3 regions of the Blastococcus sp. SYSU D00813 genome follow, and region 1 is predicted to be linked to each of the others. Evidence: predicted binding sites of a transcription regulator. Region 1 holds the regulator's gene; each other region holds the start of a gene.
The links. Region 1 encodes LexA, which represses DNA repair genes until DNA is damaged. Its sites were predicted from a motif close to TCGAACANNTGTTCGA; they were not measured.
Positions count from the first base shown of each region.

Region 1 (3,249 bases):
CCTTCCCCGGTGGTGAGTACCTGCACCACCCGGACGGCGAGTCCTACCCCTCCGGCCACGTCGCCAACGCCGTCCTGCTGTGGGGCGTGGCGCGCTGGCAGGCGGTCGAGTTCGGCCTGCCGCCGCGGGCGCAGCGGGTGCTCTGGTTCCTCGCGGTGGTCGGGCCGGTGCTGTGCAGCCTGGCGATGATCGTCCTGGACTTCCACTGGGTCAGCGACGCGATCGCCGGTGCCGCCGTCGGCGTGGTGCTGCTGGGCGTGGTTCACGCGGTCGACGCACTCGTCCTGTCACGCTGGGTGCGTGCCGACTCGCGCCGACCGGGCCCCGCGTCGCCGTGACCGCCGGGGCCCGGCGCGGGGCGCCTCCCTCGCACGCGCCGGCCTGACCGGCTCGGCCCTGCTGGCCGGTCTCGCCCTCTCGCTGGTCGCCGCGTCCCCGGCACAGGCCGAGGAGGCCGCCCCGGCGACTCCGCAGTGCGACATCACCGACCCGCGGCTCACCGAGCTCTCCGGGCTGGTGGTCGGCAGCGACGGCACCATGCTGGCCATCAACGACGGCGGCGATCTCGTCCAGGTGTTCGTCCTCGACCCCGCCTGCGAGGTGACCCGGGTGCACGAGGCCGGCGTGGACCCCTTCGACCCCGAGGACCTCGCCGTCGGGCCGGACGGCACGGTGTGGCTGGCCGACACCGGCGACAACACCGGCACGCGCGAGACCGTCGCGCTCATCGCGCTGCGCCCGGACGGCTCCACCGCCGTGCACCGGCTCACCTACCCCGACGGGCCGCACGACGCCGAGGCGCTGCTGCTGGCCCCCGACGGCACGCCCTACGTGGTGACCAAGGAGGTGCTCGGCTCCAGCGACGTCTTCCGGCCGGTCGCCGCGCTGGAGCCCAACGGCACCGTCGGGCTCGTCGAGGTCGCCTCCGTGGACCTCACCCTGACCGGCACCCCGGGTGGCCCGGTGGGCCGGGCCGGTCAGCTGCTGGTGACCGGGGGCGCCGTCGCGGCCGACGGGCACGCCCTGGCGCTGCGGACCTACACCGACGCCTACGTGTGGCCGCTGGCCGGCTCGGACGTGGCCGCCGCGCTCGCCGCCGAGCCGGTGCGCGTGGCCCTGCCGGAGTCCCCGCAGGGCGAGGCGATTAGCTTCTCCGCCGACGGGACCTCGCTGGTCGTGGCGAGCGAGGGGCTGCCCAGCACGGTCAGCGTCGTCCCGGTGCCGACGGTGACCGCGCCCGCCGGCGCGACCGGTGCGCCGGACGGCTCCCTGACCGACGTCCTCACCGAGACCGAGGAGGGCGTCTCCCCGGTGACCGCCGCGCTGGTGGCCGCGGCCCTGGCCACCCTGCTCCTCTGGCTGCTGGGACGTCGGCGCCGCGGGAGCGCGCCGCCGGGCGGGGCTCCGCGCGCCTGACCCCGTCCCGGGACGGGCCCGCGCCCGGGGGCGCCGGGTCAGACCCGGCGCAGCACCGTCACGACGCGACCGAGCACGGTCGCGTCGTCGCCGGGGATGGGCTCGTAGGCGGGGTTGTGGGGCAGCAGCCACACGTGCCCGTCCTTGCGCTTGTAGGTCTTCACGGTCGCCTCGCCGTCGATCATCGCGGCGACGATCTCGCCGTTCTCGGCCGTGGGCTGCTGACGGACGACGACCCAGTCGCCGTCGCAGATCGCCGCCTCGACCATCGAGTCACCGGTGACCTTGAGCATGAAGAGCGTGCCCTCGCCGACGAGCTCGCGGGGCAGCGGGAAGACGTCCTCCACCGCCTGCTCGGCGAGCACCGGGCCACCGGCGGCGATCCGGCCCACGAGCGGCACGTAGGTGGGCGCCGGGCTGGCGGAGTCCTCGGCGACCGGCGGGGGCGGCGCGGTGGCGCCGGCGGCCGCGAGCTCGCCGGGGAGCCGGACGTCGAGCGCGCGGGGGCGGTTGGGATCGCGCCGCAACCAGCCCTTCTTCTGCAGCACCGAGAGCTGGTGGGCCACCGAGGAGGCCGAGGACAGGCCGACGGCCTCACCGATCTCGCGCACCGAGGGCGGGTAGCCGCGACGGTCGATCGAGTCGCGGATGACCTCGAGGACGCGCCGCTGGCGCTGGGTCAGGCCGTCGCCGGCCTCGCCCCGGTCCGGGAAGGTCCGGACCTCCGCCGTGGGCGCCGGCGTCGAGCCGGTCGCCGTGCCGCCCGCGCGGCGCGACCCGCCGCGTCCCCCCGACGTCCCGCTGGTGCCCGCCACGTCTCCTCCTCGCCGGCCGCGTGCCGCGGCTCGTCCGTCCACCCCGCTCACCCCGGCCGTGGTCCTCGCCCGGCCGGTGCCGGAGGTGCACCTGCGTCTCGCAGCACAGACCGTAGCGCGTCGGGCACCGGTCCTCAAACACATGTTCGAACTGCTCCGTGTCGGGATCGCTCTTGTCGGCGGCGTGCGGTAGACATCGCACAGACGTTCGATTCGAACGGCTGTTCGACCAGTCGCCGGGGTCCGGCGGCCGTCGTGGAGGAGGCGCGAGGTGGCGGGCACGGTGCGGGGCGCGGGCGGTTGCGGGGGGCCGGCGGGCGGGGTGGCGGGCTCGGCGCCCGGTGGGTGGGGGAGCACGGGGCCGTGGGTCGCCGGTCCCGTCCGTCCGGCCGGGGAGCGGGCCGGTGCCCGCCAGGCCGTGCGGCCGGCCGGGCCGCCGGCGGGCGCCCCGCCGCTGCGGCGCGACGTGGTGCGCCCCGGCGCGCGACCGGTGCCGGCCGCCGCCGCGCCGCGCCGGAGCCGGGTCCGGTCGGGCCACCCGGCGCGGGCCGTCGCGGGCGGGGGGCCGGTGCGGCTGACCCGCCGGGGCCGGGTCGTCCTCGCCGCGCTGGGGGTCGCGGTCGCCGCGCTGGCGCTGCTCGCGCTGTCCGCGGTCGTCGGCGGCGGGGAGGAGCTGGAGCTGGCCGGGGGCAGCAGCGTCGTCGTGCAGCCGGGCGACACCGTCTGGTCGATCGCGGCGGGCGTGGCCGACCCGGGGGAGGACGTGCGGGCCGTCGTCGACGCGATCGAGCGGCTCAACGACCTGGAGGGCGCCGTGGTCGTCCCCGGGCAGGTGCTCGAGGTCCCGTGAGCCGGTCGGCCGGCTGTACCCGTGGGGTCGACGAATCTGCCGCCCATCTTCGTCAACCCCTGGGGCGCTGCGGTCCGCCGGGAGCCGGGGTGCGCCGACCTACCGTTCCCGACGTGCCAGTGGACAAGCGCGGCCGAGCAGTGGCCTCCATCGCCCAGCCCCTCGAGG
Region 1 covers NZ_JBJGZX010000016.1:43,342-46,590, reverse strand. Annotated here, with positions in the region: gene ACI8AX_RS13095 (phosphatase PAP2 family protein) at 1-338, shown strand, start outside; gene ACI8AX_RS13090 (hypothetical protein) at 301-1,416, shown strand; gene lexA (transcriptional repressor LexA) at 1,455-2,231, opposite strand; gene ACI8AX_RS13080 (LysM peptidoglycan-binding domain-containing protein) at 2,800-3,081, shown strand; gene ACI8AX_RS13075 (hypothetical protein) at 3,195-3,249, shown strand, end outside.

Region 2 (3,249 bases), on a different contig from region 1:
GCCGACGAGATCCTCGGCGAGGTCGGCCATCTCCTTGCCCGACTTCAGGTAGCCCTCGGCGGTGCGCCGGTCGACGTGCCGCTGGTCGAGGGCGACCAGCCGGCGGGAGGCGTCGAGCACGTCGGCGGTGGGGGCGTCGAGGGCGTCGACGTACCGGACGGCGTTGGTGAGCACCACCGGCATCCCGGTCTCGGCGGCGAACCGCAGCATCCCCTGCGCCCGCGACCGGTCACCCCGGCCGCGGTGGTGCACGACCTCCAGGGCCAGCTGCCCGGGGCCGAACACCGCCCGCCAGGCCGACAGCCGGGCCGCGGCGACGTCGGCCCGGCCGGCGGCCAGCGCCCGCCCGACCGGGGAGTCGGGCCCCAGCAGCGCGACCAGGCCGAGCGGGTGCTCGGCGGCCAGGGCCAGCGAGCCCACCGGCTCGCCGCGGGTGCCGCGCAGGTGGGTGGCGCTGGTCAGCCGGCACAGCGACCGCCAGCCGGCGCCGTTGCGGGCCAGGAAGGTCACCCGCGGCAGGCGCGGGTCGACGCTCGCCCCGCCGCGCACCGGGGACCGGCGGCTCCCCCGGCCCGCGTCACCCTCACCCTCGACCTGACCGTCGAGGTCGGGCGGGAGGGGACGGCGGGAGCGGTGCCGCGCCCCCGCCACACCCGAGGGGCCGGAGCCGAGGGCGTGCGCCAGCGCGGGCGGGACGCTGCTGTCGACGGCGGGGGTGACCGCCAGGTCGACGCCGAAGATCGGCCGGACGTCGGCCGACCGGCAGGCCAGCGCGAACTTCACCGCGCCGTAGAGCCCGTCGCGGTCGGTCAGCGCGAGCGCCTGCATGCCGTGCTCGGCGGCGCGGGTGACCAGGTCGGCGGGGTGGTTGGCCCCGTGGCGCATGGAGTAGCCGGAGGCGACGTGCAGGTGGACGAAGGGGTCGCTCACCTCCGGGAGCGGGAGGTGGAGCGGGAGGGGCCGCCGCGGTGGTCGGTGCCGCCGACGACCCGGGGACGCGGCGCGGGCTCCGGGAGCTGGGTCAGCGTGGTCTCGACCACGCCCAGGAACGCCTCGACGTCGCGGACCAGGTCGTCGGCCTCGCGCTCGGTGACCGCGCGGGACAGCCCGGCCTCGGCCGCGGCCCGCTTGGCGGCACCGGCGGCGAAGAAGGTGGCCCACTCCCCCAGCTCCGGGCAGACGTCGCCGAGCAGCACCCAGGCGCTGCGCGGACGGCGACGGCCGGACTCCGGACGGGTGCGCGCGGCCAGCACCGCCGCGGCGGCGCGCAGCGCGGCCAGGTGCGCGGTGGCGTACCGCTCCCGGGCGTCGGTGGCCGCAGCGGCCTCGGCCAGCCCGCGCCGGGCCTGGCCGAGCAGCCCGGCCGCGGCGGCCGGGACCGGCGGGGGCAGCGGCAGCTGGTCGGCGGACCGGTCGTACGGCATGGCTCGCAGCGCGCCCATCAGTCGTGCACCCGCACGAGCGACCAGCGGTTCTCCGCCGCGTCCCACGACAGGTCGTAGACGCCGGCGAAGCTCATCCGCGACCGGCCGGCGCGGACCGCCTCCAGCCGCCACACCTCCCGGGGGGCGACGAGGTCGCCCGAGGCCCCGCCCGTGGCCGCACGCTGCCACCAGGCCGGCGTCTCCACCCACGAGTCGAGCAGCTCACCGACGACGTACCGGGACTGACCGCGCCAGAACTGCACCGGGCCGAGCGGCCCCCGCTCGACCTGGACCTCCTCGCCGACCCGACCGCCGACCCCGCTCAGCACCCGGCCCATGTCCCTCTCCCCACCGCTCGGCCACCCGTCGCGCCGGCCCCGACCGCACCGGCGGGTGGGGAAGGACCCGGACGGCGCGGGGAGCGACGCTGTTCGAACGCGTGTTCGAACACGTCGAGTACACCCGACCCCCGCGCCGCCGTCAAGCCGGGGCCCGGCGCCGGCGTGCCGCCGCCCTCCCCCCGCTCCCCGTGCCCGCACGCTACGAGCGCGGTACGACGGTCCCTGCTGCTCGGAGCGACCGGACGTCGTCCCCGCCTGCCACGATCCCCGCGTGGACGAGACGACCGCCTGGACGACGATCGCCGCCGAGCGACGGGCCCTCGCCGACCTGCTGGAGACCCTCGCCCCGGAGCAGTGGGCCGCGCCGAGCCTCTGCCGCGGGTGGACCGTCCGGCACGTGGCCGCCCACGTCATGGTCGGGCCCACCGGCTCGGTCCCCGGGTTCCTCCGCGCCATGGTGCGCGCCCGCGGCTCCTTCGACCGGGCCAACCACCTCATGGCCGACCAGCGGGCGCAGCGACCGACCGCCACCCTCGTCGCCGACCTGCGCGAGCACGCGGGGAGCCGCTTCACCCCGCCCGGCGCCGACTGGCACGCCCCGCTGACCGACCTGCTCGTCCACCGGCTCGACATCACGGTCCCGCTGGGACTGCACCACGGCCGGCCGCTCGACCCGTGGGCCGACGCCCTCGACCTCGTCGTGAGCCGCAGGGCCGTGCCCGGCTTCATCCCCCGCGGGCTGCCGGAGCTGACCTACACCGCCTCCGACCTCGGCACCACCCGCGGCAGCGGGCCGCGGGTGGAGGGGCCGGTCGAGGCCCTCGCGCTCGCCATCACCCGCCGCCCGGCCCGCCTCGACGAGCTGGCCGGCCCGGGAGCCGACGCGCTGCGGGCGTGGGCGCGGGGCTGACCGACGGCGTTCCCCGACCCGCCGGGCGCCGCGACCGGGTGGGAGGATCGCCCGCATGCCACCCGCCGCCTCACCCCGGGTCGCCGAGGTCGTCCGCTCCCTCCGGGAGGCCGGCGCGACCGGGGAGGTGCGCGAGCTCCCCGACAGCGCCCGCACGGCCGCGCAGGCCGCCGCGCAGCTCGGCGTGCCGGTCGGCGCGATCGCCAACAGCCTGGTCTTCGACGTCGGCGGCGACCCGCTGCTCGTGCTCACCAGCGGCGCGCACCGGGTGGACACCGCGCAGGTCGCCCGGCTCCTCGGCGTGCCCGAGGTCCGCGTCGCCCGGCCCGCGTTCGTGCGCGAGCACACCGGCCAGGCCATCGGCGGCGTCGCCCCGGTCGGCCACCCGGCACCGATCGGCACCCTGGTCGACGTCGAGCTGGCCCGGTACGAGCAGGTCTGGGCCGCCGCCGGGCACCCGCACACCGTCTTCCCGACCACCTACGACGAGCTCCTCCGGCTCACCGAGGGCACGCCCGCCGAGGTGGGTCCCGGGCCGGCGGGGACGCCCCGCACCGAGGCGGTACAGGCATGA
Region 2 covers NZ_JBJGZX010000025.1:18,743-21,991, reverse strand. Annotated here, with positions in the region: gene ACI8AX_RS16460 (DNA polymerase III subunit alpha) at 1-930, opposite strand, end outside; gene ACI8AX_RS16455 (SAV_6107 family HEPN domain-containing protein) at 927-1,442, opposite strand; gene ACI8AX_RS16450 (DUF6504 family protein) at 1,442-1,762, opposite strand; gene ACI8AX_RS16445 (maleylpyruvate isomerase family mycothiol-dependent enzyme) at 2,037-2,675, shown strand; gene ACI8AX_RS16440 (YbaK/EbsC family protein) at 2,731-3,249, shown strand; gene ACI8AX_RS16435 (GNAT family N-acetyltransferase) at 3,246-3,249, shown strand, end outside.
Region 2: the regulator LexA is predicted to act here: its motif matches at 1,856-1,871, upstream of ACI8AX_RS16450 (DUF6504 family protein).

Region 3 (3,249 bases), on a different contig from region 1:
GCCGCTCTGGACTCTCCTCGGCTCGGTGGACGCCGGCGGTGGCGCCTGCGCCATGTGGTCCGACCCGGCCGGCACAGCGGTCCTCGTCACGGCCACGAGCGACTGAGACGACCGGCGACGCGATCGAGCACGGTGCTGACCGAGTGCCTCAGGCGGCGAGCCCTCAGCCGGAGACACTGATGGTCCCCGAGGCCGCCTTCAGGGCGCCCGGATGAGGGCTGTGCCGGACCGGGCGCGCGCCTGTGCCCCGCGACCAGGGCGGTCGCGGGTCGTTCAGGTGATTCGGCGCGGGGCGTCAGGTCCGCAGGGGTGGGTGGATGAGGATCTGGGTGCCGTCGGGGCGGTAGGTGCGCCAGCGGTGTCCGGGTGGTGCGGTGTCGTCGTGTTCGACGCGGAAGCCGTGGTGGACCTTGGTGTGGTGGCGTTCGCACAGCAGGGCGGAGTTGTCCAGGGAGGTCTGCCCACCCAGGGCCCAGTGCAGCCGGTGGTGGACGTCGCAGTACCAGGCCGGTGCTTCGCAGCCGGCGAACACGCAGTGCCGGTCACGCAGTTCCACGGCTCTGCGGATGTGGGCGGGGACGGTGCGTTGGGTGCGGCCCACATCAAGGGGGAGGCCGTCGGGGTCGAGCACGATGCGGGTGACGGCGGCGTCGCAGGCAGCCCAGCGGGCGGCGGCGGCGGAGATCGTGGCGCCCAGGCCGGTGCCGGCGGCGGCCGGTCCGGTGCCGGGGTCGAGCAGGTCGCTCAGCGGCAGGGTGACGATGACGTGGGGCTTGACGGTGCGCAGCACCGGCAGCTCGCCGGAGGCCAGCGCGTTGTCGGCGAGCTGGACGAGGGCGTCGCCGGTGCGCTGGGCGCGGGTGCGGGTGTCACCGGCGCAGCGGGACGCGGCCTGGACTGCTTCCAGGGCGGTGGCGACCTTCTGCCCGCCGACCGGGTCGAGGGTGGCGCGCAGGGTCCAGGTGCCGTCGGGATGCTGGACCGTGGTGCACTCGCGCTGCTCGGTGGGATCCGGTTCCGGGCCGTCGGGATCGAGCTTGGCCAGGTAGTCGGCGACCGCCAGCCGTAGGTCGCGGTGGGTGCCGTGGATCGCGAGGGTGACCAGCGCGGCCTCGACCTCGGCCAGGTCGATGCCCTGGGCCGTGGCCCGGGCCAGGTTGGCCGGTTCGGCGATCTTCGCGATCACCTCGACCTGGTCGGACCCGAGCTCTCCGTCGGCGAAGGCCCCTTCGAGCAAGGGGAGGTGCTCGAGCACCCGCCCCTGGCCGACCACGCGCCCGGCGAAGGCACCGGACACCCCCAGGTGCCCGCGCAGCCACGCCTGGGCGGTGCGGATGCCGTCGTGCTCGCTGGCTCCCCGGGCGTCGACCCGGCGGGCGACCCGAGTGACGTGCGCGCTGATGCGGTGGGCGGCGGTGACCGCCGCGCGGAGGCGGTCGAGCAGCTCGCCGTCGGACAGGTCGTCCAGGTCGAGGATGGCCAGGGCGTCCAGCGCCGACTGCAGCTCGCCCACGAACCCTCCTGGCCGTTCGAATCTGTGTTCGATTCTGGCGGTCAGCCTGCCACTCGGCAGCATGAACCTGCAGCTCAGGGCGCTGTCCACAGGATTCGGCGGGACCTTGCACCAGCCGCCGGACGAGCTAGGAGCGGCCGATCAGCGTGGCCAGCTCGGTGCGGTTGGCTGCGCCCAGCTTGGCCAGGACGTTGCGGACGTGGCTCTCCACCGTGCGCTCGGAGAGCACCAGCTCCTCGGCGATCCGGCGGTTGGTCCAGGCCCGCGCCACGAGGACGGCGATCTCGCGCTCGCGGGCGGTCAGCGGGTCGGCCCGCCGGACGGCGCGGTCCGCGCGGTCGGCCAGGGCAGCGGCCCGCCGCTCCGGCCCGGGCATGCCCAGCCGCCGTGCCTCCCCGGCGGCAGACCGGGCCAGCGTGCCCGCGCGGGGGAGGTCGGCCGGCTGCCCGCGGTCGAGCAGCGCCCCGGCCAGCCCGATCCGGTCGTGCACGGTCGCCGGCCGGGCACCGGTCCCGGTGTCGACGGCCAGGGCCTCCTCGAACCAGCGCACCGCCTCCTCGAGCCGGCCGCGCACCACCGCGAGCCGGGCCACCAGCGAGGCGTACGAGCCCTGGCAGTAGACGCCGGCCCCGCCCGCGGCGTACGGCTCGCGGGCCATCTGCCCGTGCAGCACCTCCGCGGCGGCGACGTCCCCGAACTCCTCCACCAGCGGCACCAGGTTCAGCGGCACCCCGCCGGAGGCGACGAAGTCCGGGTCGGCGAGCCTGTCCCGCAGCTGCTGGTACCGGGCCGCCGCCTCCTCCCGCCGGCCGCGCATGAGGTCCACCAGCGCGCGGCTGACCAGGACCACCGGTACGTCGCCGGCGCGGTCGAGGGTCGCGAGCACCTCGTCGTCCCAGGCCGGGCCCTGGCCGGTGACGAGCGCGTGCTGCAACACGAAGGCGTCGGACAACCCGACCGCGGACAGGTCGCCGGCCAGTTCGGTGGCGCCGATGACGCGGGCCTCCTCGTTGAGCGCCACCGCCTCGTCGAACCGGCCGAGCAGCGCCGCCAGGGAGGCCCGCAGCCGGCGGTCGTGCCAGCGGACCAGCGGCAGCCGGGTGCTCGCGGCCAGCGCGGAGACCCGGTCGACCTCGTCGCGGACGACGTCCATGTCGCCGGTCTCCAGGCCGGCGTCGATCCGCCACTTCGCGCCCCACAGCTCGACCAGCGGCTGCCCGGTGCCGGCCGCGTGCTCGATCGCCAGCCGGCCCAGGTCCAGCCGCTCGGCCACGCCGAGGGCGGTGGGGCTGGCCTTCATGCGGGCGCGGACCGCGTCGAGGACCGCCTCGGAGTCCCCGCAGCCCCGCGCGAGGTCGAGCGCCTCGGCGGCGTTGCGGGCCGCCGCCCCCATCCGGCCCGCGTCGGCCTGCACCGACGCCAGCTGGGACAGCAGCCGGGAGCGCAGGGCGGGGGAGCGGTCGCCGTCGACGGCGGCCAGCGCGCGCTCGCACATGCGCACCAGCGCCGGCGGGAACTCCGGGGCACCCACGTCGTGCACGGTGAGCGCGGCGGCGGCCAGCAGGTCCGGGTCCCCGGCCGCGACGTCGGAGGCGGCGAGGGCACGCTCGAGCGCGGCGTCGAAGCGCCCGGCGCGGAACTCCGCCGTCGCCAGCTCGACGAGCAGCGCGGCCCGCTCGGCCCTGTCGGCGCCCGCACGCTGCCCGGCGTCCAGCGCCGTGGCGAGGTAGCGGGCG
Region 3 covers NZ_JBJGZX010000008.1:123,340-126,588, forward strand. Annotated here, with positions in the region: gene ACI8AX_RS08090 (hypothetical protein) at 1-106, shown strand, start outside; gene ACI8AX_RS08095 (DUF222 domain-containing protein) at 296-1,513, opposite strand; gene ACI8AX_RS08100 (ATP-binding protein) at 1,641-3,249, opposite strand, start outside.
Region 3: the regulator LexA is predicted to act here: its motif matches at 1,530-1,545, upstream of ACI8AX_RS08095 (DUF222 domain-containing protein).